2 linked regions of the Bythopirellula goksoeyrii genome follow. Each later gene encodes a partner of the first gene's protein in a complex. Links are inferred from orthologs where the notes say so. Each region holds a gene or a part of one and is shown on either strand. Other genes may lie near its edges.

Region 1 (5,642 bases):
TAGATCCCATACTCGCGAACCGTTTCGATAGAGGCAGTCTTGCCCGCAGGAAGCGGCATCTCCAAACCGACATAGTCATCCGTTTCACGTTCCGCAGACGTCAACTTCTCGCGCTTCCCCTGGCCGGCATTCGCAAACACTTCAGCACCCGCGATCGGCTCAGGAAGATGGTAGTTGCGTTCTTGAGGGCTTTCGCCGAAAAAGAGCAAACCCGTGCGGGTCTCCCCGGCGGGCTCCGAGTCGAGCCACAAGAAATGGGCAGAAGCGGACGAAGCCGACAGGCAAACGACCACCAATAATAGAGTCAACAACGAACACTGCTTCAACATGACAACACCTTCTGGTGAGTAAAAACAAGCCGACGACGCTTGTCGTCGACGGGAGACTAAAATGAATGGTCGAGTTCGCCGCCGGCGCGGGTAACGAGTGCTCTGCGAATTCCTGGTTCAACCTCATCGCGAAGAAATCTAACACTCCCATCAAGCAAAGCGAAATGAACGCCGCCAGGATGATCACTCCTGTAGGTACGATTGCTATCAGGGGCAATGAACTGTTTAGAGTTGTTGTAGAGATGAGGGTTTTCAGCGGCCATATGGCCCCAGGCCTTAAGCCAATAGCTATCAGCCCAGGCAAAACCAGTCATTTTACCAAAGGTGACGATTCCCGCAGATGAACATGGAGCCTCCATTTTATCGGCGAAGGCGAAATTAGTTTCACCAACCAAAAGAGTGTGCGAGGTGCCGTCGGCGATGTCTTTCATCCCCAGGTTATATTCATCGAGTTCGGCGGGTTGGGCGAAAGCACCATCATTGAGCTGATAGTAGTCCGAACGTGTCGAAATCATGTAGCTCCCGGGAGCAAGTAGTTCACCACAGTCACTTCCCACGGAGTAATTGGGTGGGCTCAGCGACGGACACATGAATACGTCAAAGGGAGCAGTTGTAATCGGCAGGTTCTCGGGCGAAGCAACGGATTTAGTTAAATCATACTGAGCAGACATGCTCGTTTGTTCGAGATAAGGTAGCAGCAAGACAAACGTACTGCCCAGGTTGCTCGTCGCGCTACCACCCACCTTCGGTGGTGGGAGGTGCTTGTGGGCGTCGTGAAAGTTTTGAGTTGCGATGCCGACCTGACGTAGATTATTCCGGCAACTGCAACGTCGCGCAGCTTCGCGAGCGGTTTGGATTGCGGGAAACAACAAGGCAACCAACACGCCGATGATCGCAATAACAACCAACAGCTCCACAAGAGTGAAACCACGTCGCGCAGCAATTGTAATGCGAGTATCGCAGTTCTGGTAGCTGGAATGCTTGGCCAAGGTCATTGCCGCTCTCCGGTTAATGGCATCCTAGAAGTGAGGTTCATAATGACACCGAATATCACTAGCATTAGTGAAGTAGGCTCGGGTACAGAAACCATAAAAGATGGTGTCGATGTGTCTAGGGTGGTAGCAGTCGAGTTCGTGCCGTAATGTAGCTGCCAGTCGCTGAGGTCATCGGCGCCCAAGAAGCTATTCGAGCCCCCTCGCTGCCAAATCAAGAAATCTCGGCCATCGACATCCTCATCACTATCGAAATCACCCGGCTGGTTCTGTTCGATGATCGAGTAATCGATCTGCAGCGTCGCCGCCTCGGCTCCCCCAATATTATGACCGACTGCTTCTTTCAGAAACCACTGAGGGTATTCGCTAAAACCGCCTGTGCCAGGCTGCGAAGCCGCGTGTAGAGACGAAACCGCAAACGCCAAAGATCCGTTGGCCAGCGATTCTTGCAGGTACTGCTCAACACCCACCTCGGCCAGATTGATCTCAAAAGTAAAGATCGTGTTGTTGGCGACGGGGTCTCCATGGACAAGCCCAGGTACCTTGCCAATGGCCCAAGGAGCGGCATCGAAGGGAGAAGCCGTGTTGCCCACTGCCGTCGCACTATAGCCCCCGGTGATATTGTTAGACACGTCCACATATTGCCCTGGGTCGCTGCTGTTCCCGGCAAGTGGATAGGCAATATACCCAGCGGCGGTGTAAGGGAAATCGCCCTCCGAAAGCAAAAGGTCTTCGGGGTCGTTTGGGCCGAAGTCAAAATCAGTATACCCTTGGGTTAAGCCCACGCCGAACAATTCGATGGGGCGTGCCACGCTCCAGCTTCCCCCCATGGCTTCTGTGAGGGCAGCAACTGGCGTTTCGGGAGTCTCGCTATATTGGATCGGTTCTGTCCCGAACGAACTATTTCGCAACTTGAGCGTCATCGTGACCAATTCAATCTCGTAGGAAGTCGCTGGTAAACCGGGAGAGATGTCACTCGATGTGTCGAAGGCAATGATGTTGGAAGACCGACGGGCCGGATCCGCAGCAGTTTCCGGCACGAACTGATTGCCATCGAGCGCAAATTCTCCGCGAAAAGTCGGGCCCGTACCTCGGATTCCAGGGTCTGTATTAAACTGGTAAGACCACAGATCGAAGTCAGGGGCAGCCCAAGTTGCGGAATCTGCCCTTGCCGGATTTGCCATCAAGACAATTAGCCCTGCGGCTAGCATTTGAGCTGGTCGTAAATGTCGCTCGATTTCACGCAACACAGAATTCATCCAACCGCTCCGAGCAGAAGATTGCGTCGACGCAGCAGGACTCCCGCGCCTGCCAATAATCCAAGCAATGCTGACGAAGGCTCGGGAATTCTTTCTGGGAAAAACCCAGAGGGCTGAATTGCTGTATCGATGGAGACCTGGTCGAGACTCAACATGGCTTCGACGGCACCAAAGTTGAGTGTGAGGTCCGTAACGTCTGGTCCCACACCATCGCCGTAGTTGGCATAAGACACTTGGAAGAGGAATTGATGCTCTACCGTAGCGCCACGGCCAGGAATTTCCACACGGGATAACTCGTTATGCTTCACCGGCGCGAGCGAATTAAGAGCGAGACTGCTCACATCTAGTTCCGTACCACCGACCTTTATCTGCACCAGAGCGGTGAGGTCGTAACTCGGAATATCCTGCTCAGGGATCGTGACGACGAATTGGGCGGCCGAAGCAGCGCCGTAGATGTTTCCTGAACCCAATGGCAAGGCTGTCCCCGTGGTTTCCGTGAGCGATGCCGTACCACTTGGGTTGATGTTACCCACGTCGGGCGTGCTGTCTGTGGGGTAAGAGTCAAAGAAATCCCAATGTTGGTAGGTGGTATTCACATCGCCACGGTTCCAGGACTGTGGGGCGGCAAAATCCGCATTGGCGGGGGTGGTGATTGTCAGTGAGAATAGCCCAAAAATTAGGGCATACAGCGTTCTTGTGAGCATTTTCGTCATGAGCAGGTAAATTCCGGGTGCTTAGAATAAAGGGCTTATTAAATTGATACTGACTCTCAACAGCAATAACATAGCGATTATTTAACGCACTACAAGTGCGAAAAATGAGAATTGCGAATCTTTTTCTGATTGCGCACAGGCTTGAGTCGGCGGTTAGATTTGCGATGGAGCGCAAGGCTTACGCCGTCCCGCTCGCCAATGATTCTCGGCGAGCGGGTGGCAAATGCCCCCTGTATGTTTACTGCTGCCAATCGCATTCGCCTTGCGACAAAGTTCACCCACTCACCCCAGCTGTTAGGGTCGCATCGCTGCACCAAAGAATAATTCTGAATCTCTCGTGTTGAGCCCATTGACCCATTATCGGTTCTGATCTAAAATCTGCGATTCGCCACAACACATTGTCGTCAGTGTGTTCGAGCGAATTTGTTCTTTGATATTTGGGTGTCGAGTCCTGTTGGTGGGGAATAAGCGTGGCCGCTGCTAAGGAAGTTATTCGTATTCGGATGGAAGCCTACGATCACTCGGTCTTGGATCAGAGTGCCCTGGAGATCGTGGACACTGCTAAGCGCACCAACTCCGAGGTGCATGGCCCTATACCGTTGCCAACGAGGATAGAGCGTTACACCGTTTTGTCCGGTCCTCATGTCGACAAGAAGGCGCGTCAACAGTTTGAGATTCGAACCCATAAGAGACTGATCGACATCGTCCAGGCTACGGCCAAGACCATTGAAGCCCTCAACAAGCTAAGTCTTCCTGCGGGTGTCGATATTAAGATCAAGGCTACGACAGCCTAAGAAAAAAACAACAATTCCTATCCGGATAAATCTGGGTAATTTACATGCAACGGATGTTGCGTAGGTAAGCCTCGCTGCGGTGAGTGTCTCCTGCGGCAGCGGCAAACTGACTTCGGACCAATACTGCGACAGCGGATCATTGTCTAGGGATCACTTACATGGCTAAAGACGAAAAAGTTGTCGGAATACTGGGTCGGAAGATCGGTATGACCCAGATTTTTGATGAATCTGGCCAGTCAGTGCCCGTGACCATTCTTCAGGCTGGGCCTTGCGATGTTCTTCAGGTCCGCTCAACCGACCGCGATGGCTATGAGGCTGTTCAGTTGGGCTACCTCGATAAGCCTCGTCGCCTGGCCTCCCGCGCGCAACGTGGGCAGGTCGCGAAATTAGACAGTAAGCGCAGTAAGAAGCGTGCTGCTGCTGGCGTGGAATTGCTCGCTAAGGCCAATTGTGAGCCCAAGCGATATATTCGCGAGATTCGCGGGCCTGCTGGCGACCTTGATGTGGGTGGTCAGGTAAGTGTCGACGCATTTCAAGGCATTGCAACCGTAGACGTCGTTGGCACCAGTAAGGGGCGGGGTTTCTCGGGTGCTATGAAGCGTCATAATTTCGCAGGTCAGAGGGCAACTCACGGCGTGAAGAAGTGTCATCGCCATATGGGAGGTACCGGTTGCAGTGCGACTCCAAGTCGTCTGATGAAGGGTGTGAAGATGCCTGGCCAGTATGGTGCAGCACGTTGCACGGTTCGCAATCAAAAGATCGTGCGGATCGACGCAGAGAACAACTTGCTTTTGGTTAAAGGTGCCGTGCCCGGGCCCAACGGTGGGTATGTCGTAGTCAAGAAAAGTAACAAGCTATAGGACGGACTTGTCGCTTCAGCGGCTAGTTGTAGTTGGATTAAGAGACAATGCCAAAACTAACTGTACACGATGCAAAAGGTAAAAAGGTCGGCACCTACACTGTCGAGCCGACCGATTTCGCTCCGCGCATCAATAAGCAGCTTTTGCACGACGCGGTCGTAATGTATCAGGCCAATCAGCGGCAAGGTTCGCACCAGACCAAGACTCGCAGTATGGTCGCAGGTACGACCAAGAAGCTGTACCGACAAAAAGGCACTGGTAATGCCCGTGCCGGGTCGAGGCGAAGTGGTATCCGGACTGGTGGTGGGCATATTCACGCCATTAACAATCGCGACTACTCGTATTCGCTTCCCCGCAAGGCATTGCGTTTAGCTACGCGAATGGCGATCGCCTCGAAAATTAGAGATGATGAAATCACGTTGATCGACAAGCTGGAGTTTTCCGAGCCAAAAACCCGGGAAATGGCCGGTGTGCTCGGTCACTTGGGTTGTCAGGGTGAGTCGCTTTTGATTGCGACGGCGGGTTACTCACCGAATGTATATAAGAGTGCGCGAAACATTCAGAAGGTTTCTGTGTCGCCTGCCGCGGAGTTAAATGCCTTGAGTGTATTGTCCGCCCGCAGGTTGGTGATTACCACCGAGGCCCTCGACCAATTGAAATCAAATGCATCAGCCAATGGTGCAAGCAAGCAAGAT
Region 2 (6,375 bases), 2.4 Mb from region 1 along the record:
CCCCTGGCATCGATTCTGTGTATATTAAAACCACTGGCCCTGAGATTTCCTCACAGCCAGCCCGCCCGACGCATTTCCCGCGTCATTAAAAATTCCAATTTCGCTTTCCGTTTTTATTGTTTTTCTGTAATAATGAGGTTGGCTCCTTGAGAGCTTCTCCTCGTTATGCTCCGTTAGAATTCCCCCCGCCGGCGCTGTTCGCGCGCCACACTCTCTCACTTTTCAGGAGATTTTTACTATGTCTGAATCATCCAACTACGGCACAAGGTCTGGACGAAGTTCGTCCTACAATCGCCGACGCCGACCCTACGACAACAGTAGTGACAGCCACATCGATGGCGACGCTTTGGCGCAACTAGAGCGAGAAGAGCCACTCTCGATCGCTGAAGAACTGGACAAGGCAGCCGAGCGTGTTCGCCGTGTCGGCAAATCCATCGAGCGAACCGACACGCCCGACCCCAATATGCACATCGCTGCCTTGCAAAAGATGCAGATGCCGGAGTTGATTGAGGTTGCCGAGGCCGAAGGGGTTGAAGAAGCAGCCGGTCTGAAAAAGCAAGACCTGATTTTCCGCATCCTCAAACAGCGGGTAAAACTCGACGGGATGATGTCCGGAGAAGGAACGCTAGAAATCCTTCCTGATGGATTCGGTTTCTTACGTAGCCCTGACTACCACTATCTCTCCTGCCCAGACGACATCTATGTATCGCCGAGTCAGATTCGCCGGTTTGGTTTGCATACGGGTGCAACCGTGGCGGGGACTATTCGTCCTCCCAAGGAGAACGAACGATATTTTGCTTTATTGAGAATTGAGTCCGTCAACGGTGCCGATCCTAATCTGCTCTCTCGCAAGGTGTATTTTGACAATCTGACCCCCGAGCATCCCGACTCACGGATCGTTATGGAGTCGACTCCCGACGAAATCGCGATGCGGGTGGTCGATATGATCGTGCCAATCGGCTTCGGCCAACGCGGATTGATCGTCAGCCCCCCACGGGCTGGTAAAACTATACTCATGCAGAAAATGGCCAAGAGTGTATTGGTCAATTATCCCGACGCCTATGTTGTGATGCTGCTCATCGATGAGCGGCCTGAAGAAGTTACTGACATGGAACGTGAGGTGAAGGGCCCCAACTGCGAAGTGATTAGCTCCACGTTTGACGAACCGGCGGCTCGGCACATTCAGGTGGCCGAGATGGTCATCGAAAAGGCCAAGCGAATGGTGGAATACGGCCGCGACGTGGTTGTCTTCCTCGATTCGATCACCCGCTTGGCACGGGCTTGGAACTCGGAGTGTCCAAGTTCCGGCAAGATTCTTTCAGGAGGTATCGACGCCAACGCGATGCAGCGTCCAAAACGGTTCTTTGGCTCGGCCCGTAAAGTGCAAGAGGGTGGGTCGCTGACGATCATTGCCACGGCACTTGTTGATACTGGCAGTCGCATGGACGAAGTCATCTTTGAGGAGTTCAAAGGGACTGGCAACCAGGAAATCGTGCTCGATCGCCAATTGGTCGACAAACGGATCTGGCCCGCCATCGACATCAATCGCAGCGGTACCCGTCGCGAAGAAATGCTCATGGATCCCGAAGAACATCGTCGCGTGTGCATGTTGCGGCGCGTGCTGAACGAAATGAGCCCCACCGATGCCATGGACCTGCTGACGACACGCCTTCGCAAAACCAAGTCGAATGCCGAGTTCTTGATGAGTATCAAGGAGTAGGACGTCCTCGCCTATCGGTGCAATTTCACCCATGGAAAAACCTCCATTAGACGGTTCAGAGCGTTTTGCAATTGTCGTGGCTGAGTGGAATCGCTCGATCACGGCAAAACTGCTCGAAGGTGCGCTGAGTACCCTCTCAGCCGCAGGGGTGGCTGATGCCCAGATCGATGTTGCGTGGGTACCCGGGGCTTGGGAGATCCCGCTGGTCGCACAGCGGTTCGCCCAATGCCAGAAATACGCGTCGGTGATTAGCCTGGGTGCGGTCATTCGAGGCGAGACGTCGCACGATCAGCACATCAATCGTGCGGTGAGTCTTTCCCTGCAGCAGATTGCCTTGGCGTGTGATCTGCCGATGATTTTTGGGCTTCTGACCTGCGAAACGATGGAGCAGGCAATCCATCGTTCTGGGGGCAACGTGGGCAATAAAGGAGCCGAGTGTGCCGAGGCTGCCTTGCGGATGGTCGCATTGCTCAAGAACTCCCCACCGAAGTAGAATGCCCCAGCGGCTGTTCGAAGAATAGTGACGCAATTTATTTAACCCCCCGAATGTCTTCCCATGGCAAATCGTAGTCGAGCTCGCGAAGTTGCGCTGCAAGCGCTGTTTCAGGAAGATCTCAATCCGAGAGAATCTCGCGATCAGGTTATGCCTCTGCTGGAAAACCGTTTGAAGGAACCGGAGCTACGCGAATTTGCTATCTCGCTCGTACTCGGGGTTTTGCGAAATCGAGAAGAACTGGATGCGTTGATTGCCGCTAAAGCAGACAATTGGAGTGTCTCGCGGATGGCCGCGACGGATCGCAATGTGATTCGCTTGGGTGCCTTTGAAATTCGCTACACGGACACTCCGCCTAGGGTAGCCATCGACGAAGCGGTCGAACTGGCGAAACGCTTTGGGTCTGCTAACTCTTCTCAGTTTGTGAACGGAATTCTTGACAAGTTGATCGAAAGGAAAGAGAGCGAAAGTGACGAATTACCCAAGCACGAATGAATGACAAAGTCCGAATAACGATTGCCCTATAGCATTTCGTCCTTCAGGCTTCGACATTCTCTCGTCATTCCGTCATTCGTCATTCGTACTTAAACACATGGGAATTTTCGACAAGTTTCGTAGTGGTCTGAAAAAGACCGCCAATCTTCTGAAAACTGACGTTCGTGATCTTTTTAAGAGTGAAGGACGACTGATTGACGATCAGTTCCTTGATGAGATGCGGGCCATACTATTCAAAACCGACATGGGCTACGATTCCATCGAAAAGATCGTAGACGAAGTCGCCACGAAGATGCGTGGTCGAGTTGTGACACTTGAAGAAGTCGTTGCGACTTGGAAGGCGAAGCTTACCGAACTCATGGCTCAAGAAAATTCTCCGATTAAGTTTGCTGAATCGGGTCCAACGGTCATCATGGTCTGCGGTGTAAACGGGGCCGGCAAAACGACTTCGATTGCAAAACTAGCACATTTACTAAAATCGCAAGGCAAAACAATTGTACTCGGGGCAGGGGACACGTTTCGTGCCGCTGCAGTCGAACAATTAACAATTTGGTCTAAACGGCTTGGTGTAAACCTGGTCACTGGAGAGCAAGGTGCCCATCCCGCATCAGTCGCTTATCGGGCGGTCGAAGAATGTATCTCAACCGGGGCTGATGTTTGTATCGTCGATACAGCTGGCCGACTACAGACTCAAAAAAACCTGATGGCTGAGCTTACCAAGATCCAGCAATCGATCCGCAAGCTGATCCCCGAGGCACCACATGAAGTGCTTCTGGTGCTCGATGCCACGACAGGTCAGAACGGAATCAGCCAAGCGAGCAACTTCACAGAGGCCGTGGATTGCACAGGTATAATCCTAGCGAAACTCGATGGTACTGCCAAAGGTGGTGTCGTTGTCGCTATCAAGCAGCAAGTGGGGCTCCCTGTCAAATATGTCGGTGTAGGTGAACAACCCGAGGACTGGGCACTCTTCAATCCTGTTGATTTTGTCGACGCTCTGTTTGCCGAAATCGGTGCCACAAGTACGGCTTCAGCGTAGCGGTGCCTTTCAGCCGCCGGTTGCAAGGCGTCATTCCCGCGCAGGCGGGAATCTATTCGGCGGCATTTCAAGACTGGGTTCCCGCCTGCTCGGAAATGACGGTAGGAGCGGCCCTGCCCAAAAGCGCGACATCCTCTGATTAGCCTTCTTGCAGACTGATCGAATCACCCAAGATTTGATGATATTTTCTTGCGATGTAAACCCTTTTAATCAAAAAGGTTACGCTACACAACCAAGTTGATTTCCATGTGCTGGCACAATGATTGCATTAGCCCTGCCTCGGCGAGTGGCAAACTTCTCTGCAGGGTAGTCCTGCAGGTGTGCGAAGAGTTCTCGTCCGGGGTCTTTCCGTGAAGGCCCCCAGGACCCAAAAGGTGGAATTCTAGATAACTGTGCGGTCCTGCGGTGTAACTATCCTTCTGACAATGTAAAAAGGGCGAATGTTATGTTTTCTCTCGTGATGACTCGCAGCTGGCAATCTTTGCTAGTTGCCCTGATGCTGTCGCTCAGCGCGACGGCCCTTCTTAATCAGCCGGCTTGGGCTCAGGAAGACGTAGCTGTGACCGACGAAGCGGTTGTAGTGGAAGAGTCTGGTGATTTGGGCGTTGGCTATGCTCTCGACAATGCGATGCTGTTCCTCGCCGCGGTGTTGGTTTTCTTCATGCAAGCGGGTTTTGCCATGGTGGAAGCCGGCTTCAACTCCTCGAAGAATGCCGTCAATATCCTGTTTAAAAACTCGATGGATATTTGCGTCGGAGTGCTCTTATTCTACGCGATTGGTTTCGGCTTGATGTATCCAGGCAACTACGGAGTCGACGTCGAAGCTCACAAGTATTTTGCCTTTGGCGGTTTTGGGCTCGACGGCTACGAAGCTGCTGCCGATCGTACTTTCAGCCCTGAAGTTGACTGGTTTTTCCAAGCGGTATTCGCAGCTACCGCAGCGACAATCGTTTCTGGGGCCGTTGCGGGACGTATGAAAGTTGGAGCTTACTTGATTTATAGTGCTGTGCTCACGGCATTTGTCTATCCAGTGAGTGGTTTCTGGAAATGGGGCGGCGGTTGGCTGGGCCAAATGGGCTTTGCCGACTTCGCAGGATCAGCAGTTGTACACGCCGTGGGTGGTTTTGCCGGTCTGGCAGGAGCCATCATCCTTGGCCCTAGAATTGGTCGCTTTGTAAATGGCAAGTCAATTCCTATGCCTGGTCACAGCATGCCAATTGCTGCTTTGGGTGTCTTTATCCTGTGGTTCGGCTGGTATGGGTTTAATCCTGGTAGCCAGTTGGCCTTCCATTCCACTGGTGACATCGATGCCACGATGCACATTGCGATGACCACAACGCTTGCAGCCGGTGCTGGCGGAATTGTAGCCACTCTGCTGAGTTGGTTCATGTTTGGAAAGCCTGATCTTTCCATGGGCCTCAATGGCATCCTTGGTGGTTTGGTGGGAATTACGGCATGCTGCGATTGCATGTCAAACAATATGGCCATCGTTGTCGGTACGGTTTCCGCCGGTCTTGTGATTGCCGGAATACTTCTGCTCGATAAGCTGCAGATCGACGACCCGGTGGGTGCTTTCCCAGTCCATGGACTGTGTGGCCTCTGGGGTTGTATGGCCATTGGCATCTTACCTAACACTCTCACCGCTGGCCCTGAGCCATCGACGTCGTTCATGACCCAAGCGATCGGTACATTTTCGATTGCGGGGTGGGCCTTTGCAACGATGTTTGTTCTGTTCTCGATCCTCAAAGCAGCCGGAATCCTCCGAGTCTCTGAGGCGGAGGAGCAGCAAGGTCTCGATGTGAGTGAGCATGGAATGCAGGCCTACACCGGTACGCCTAGCTACTCATGATCCTTTGAGAATAGTTAATAGTATCGCCGCCTGTGGAGCGCTGGACCCTCCCAAGTGTTCCACAGGTGGCGCGAGTATAGTTTGGAAAGACCTTTGCCTGGGTCGTTGATGATGTCCCAACTGGCTTGGTTGCACTTCGCCGCCTACAGTGCGACCAAGCCGGGACTTCATCGCCTGAGCAGTTTTTCAATGCGGCAAATATCGCGCGGATTCCTACACCTTAAATTAGGTTTCGAATCGTCTGACGTCACCTTCCAGCCTACTGAGGTAAAGTTGAGCCGATAGCAGGCTCATCAAACCAGAAGGATGCCCCAATGGCTTGGGTGGGTTTTCCGCCTATTCCTGCCCAGGCCGGGGTGTCCCTGTTTGAAATGCGGATTGCGGATCGCGGGTTGCGGAATTAGGATAGTTGTCCACATTCTTCCTGATTCCGAACTCCACCTTCCCAATTCCGAATTCGAATGAAGCTTATCATTGCCATTGTCCAGCCAAGCAAGCTGGAAGACGTCAAAGCGGCCCTTTCCAAAGTGGAGGTGGTCCGACTCACGATTATGGACGTCCAAGGGTTTGGACGGCAAAAAGGCCAGACCGAGGTTTATCGCGGTCGCGAGATTACGGTCAACCTGTTGCGTAAAGTGCAACTGCAAATCGCCGTGAATGACAACTTTGTCGAACCCACCATAGACGCCATCATTGAAGGGGGACGCACCGGAGAAAGCGGTCAGATTGGCGACGGCAAGATCTTTGTTCTGCCCCTGGAAGATTGTATTCGTATTCGC

The links.
Region 2: the proteins of rpsJ (region 1) and nusB are in contact, whole or in part, in a solved structure (PDB 3D3B), measured with the Escherichia coli proteins. The link is inferred for Bythopirellula goksoeyrii from one-to-one orthologs.

The regions. Positions count from the first base shown.
Region 1 is NZ_CP042913.1:1,194,946-1,200,587, reverse strand. What follows is about bases 2,603-5,425. They hold rpsJ (30S ribosomal protein S10), read left to right. Parts: upstream 2,603-3,763; coding sequence 3,764-4,087; downstream 4,088-5,425. Other genes in these bases: rplD (50S ribosomal protein L4), read left to right, coding at 4,995-5,425; rplC (50S ribosomal protein L3), read left to right, coding at 4,294-4,947; Pr1d_RS04775 (PEP-CTERM sorting domain-containing protein), read right to left, coding at 2,603-3,293. In the rest of the region: Pr1d_RS04790 (DUF1668 domain-containing protein), read right to left, coding at 1-329; Pr1d_RS04785 (DUF1559 domain-containing protein), read right to left, coding at 386-1,324; Pr1d_RS04780 (hypothetical protein), read right to left, coding at 1,321-2,580; more of Pr1d_RS04775, read right to left, coding at 2,577-2,602; more of rplD, read left to right, coding at 5,426-5,642. UniProt on the Escherichia coli protein: Involved in the binding of tRNA to the ribosomes. Part of the processive rRNA transcription and antitermination complex (rrnTAC). The complex forms an RNA-chaperone ring around the RNA exit tunnel of RNA polymerase (RNAP).
Region 2 is NZ_CP042913.1:3,598,165-3,604,539, forward strand. What follows is about bases 1,218-3,992. They hold nusB (transcription antitermination factor NusB), read left to right. Parts: upstream 1,218-2,276; coding sequence 2,277-2,708; downstream 2,709-3,992. Other genes in these bases: rho (transcription termination factor Rho), read left to right, coding at 1,218-1,720; ribH (6,7-dimethyl-8-ribityllumazine synthase), read left to right, coding at 1,752-2,213; ftsY (signal recognition particle-docking protein FtsY), read left to right, coding at 2,806-3,747. Outside these bases: more of rho, read left to right, coding at 239-1,217; Pr1d_RS14335 (ammonium transporter), read left to right, coding at 4,244-5,596; Pr1d_RS14340 (P-II family nitrogen regulator), read left to right, coding at 6,058-6,375. UniProt on the Escherichia coli protein: Part of the processive rRNA transcription and antitermination complex (rrnTAC). The complex forms an RNA-chaperone ring around the RNA exit tunnel of RNA polymerase (RNAP).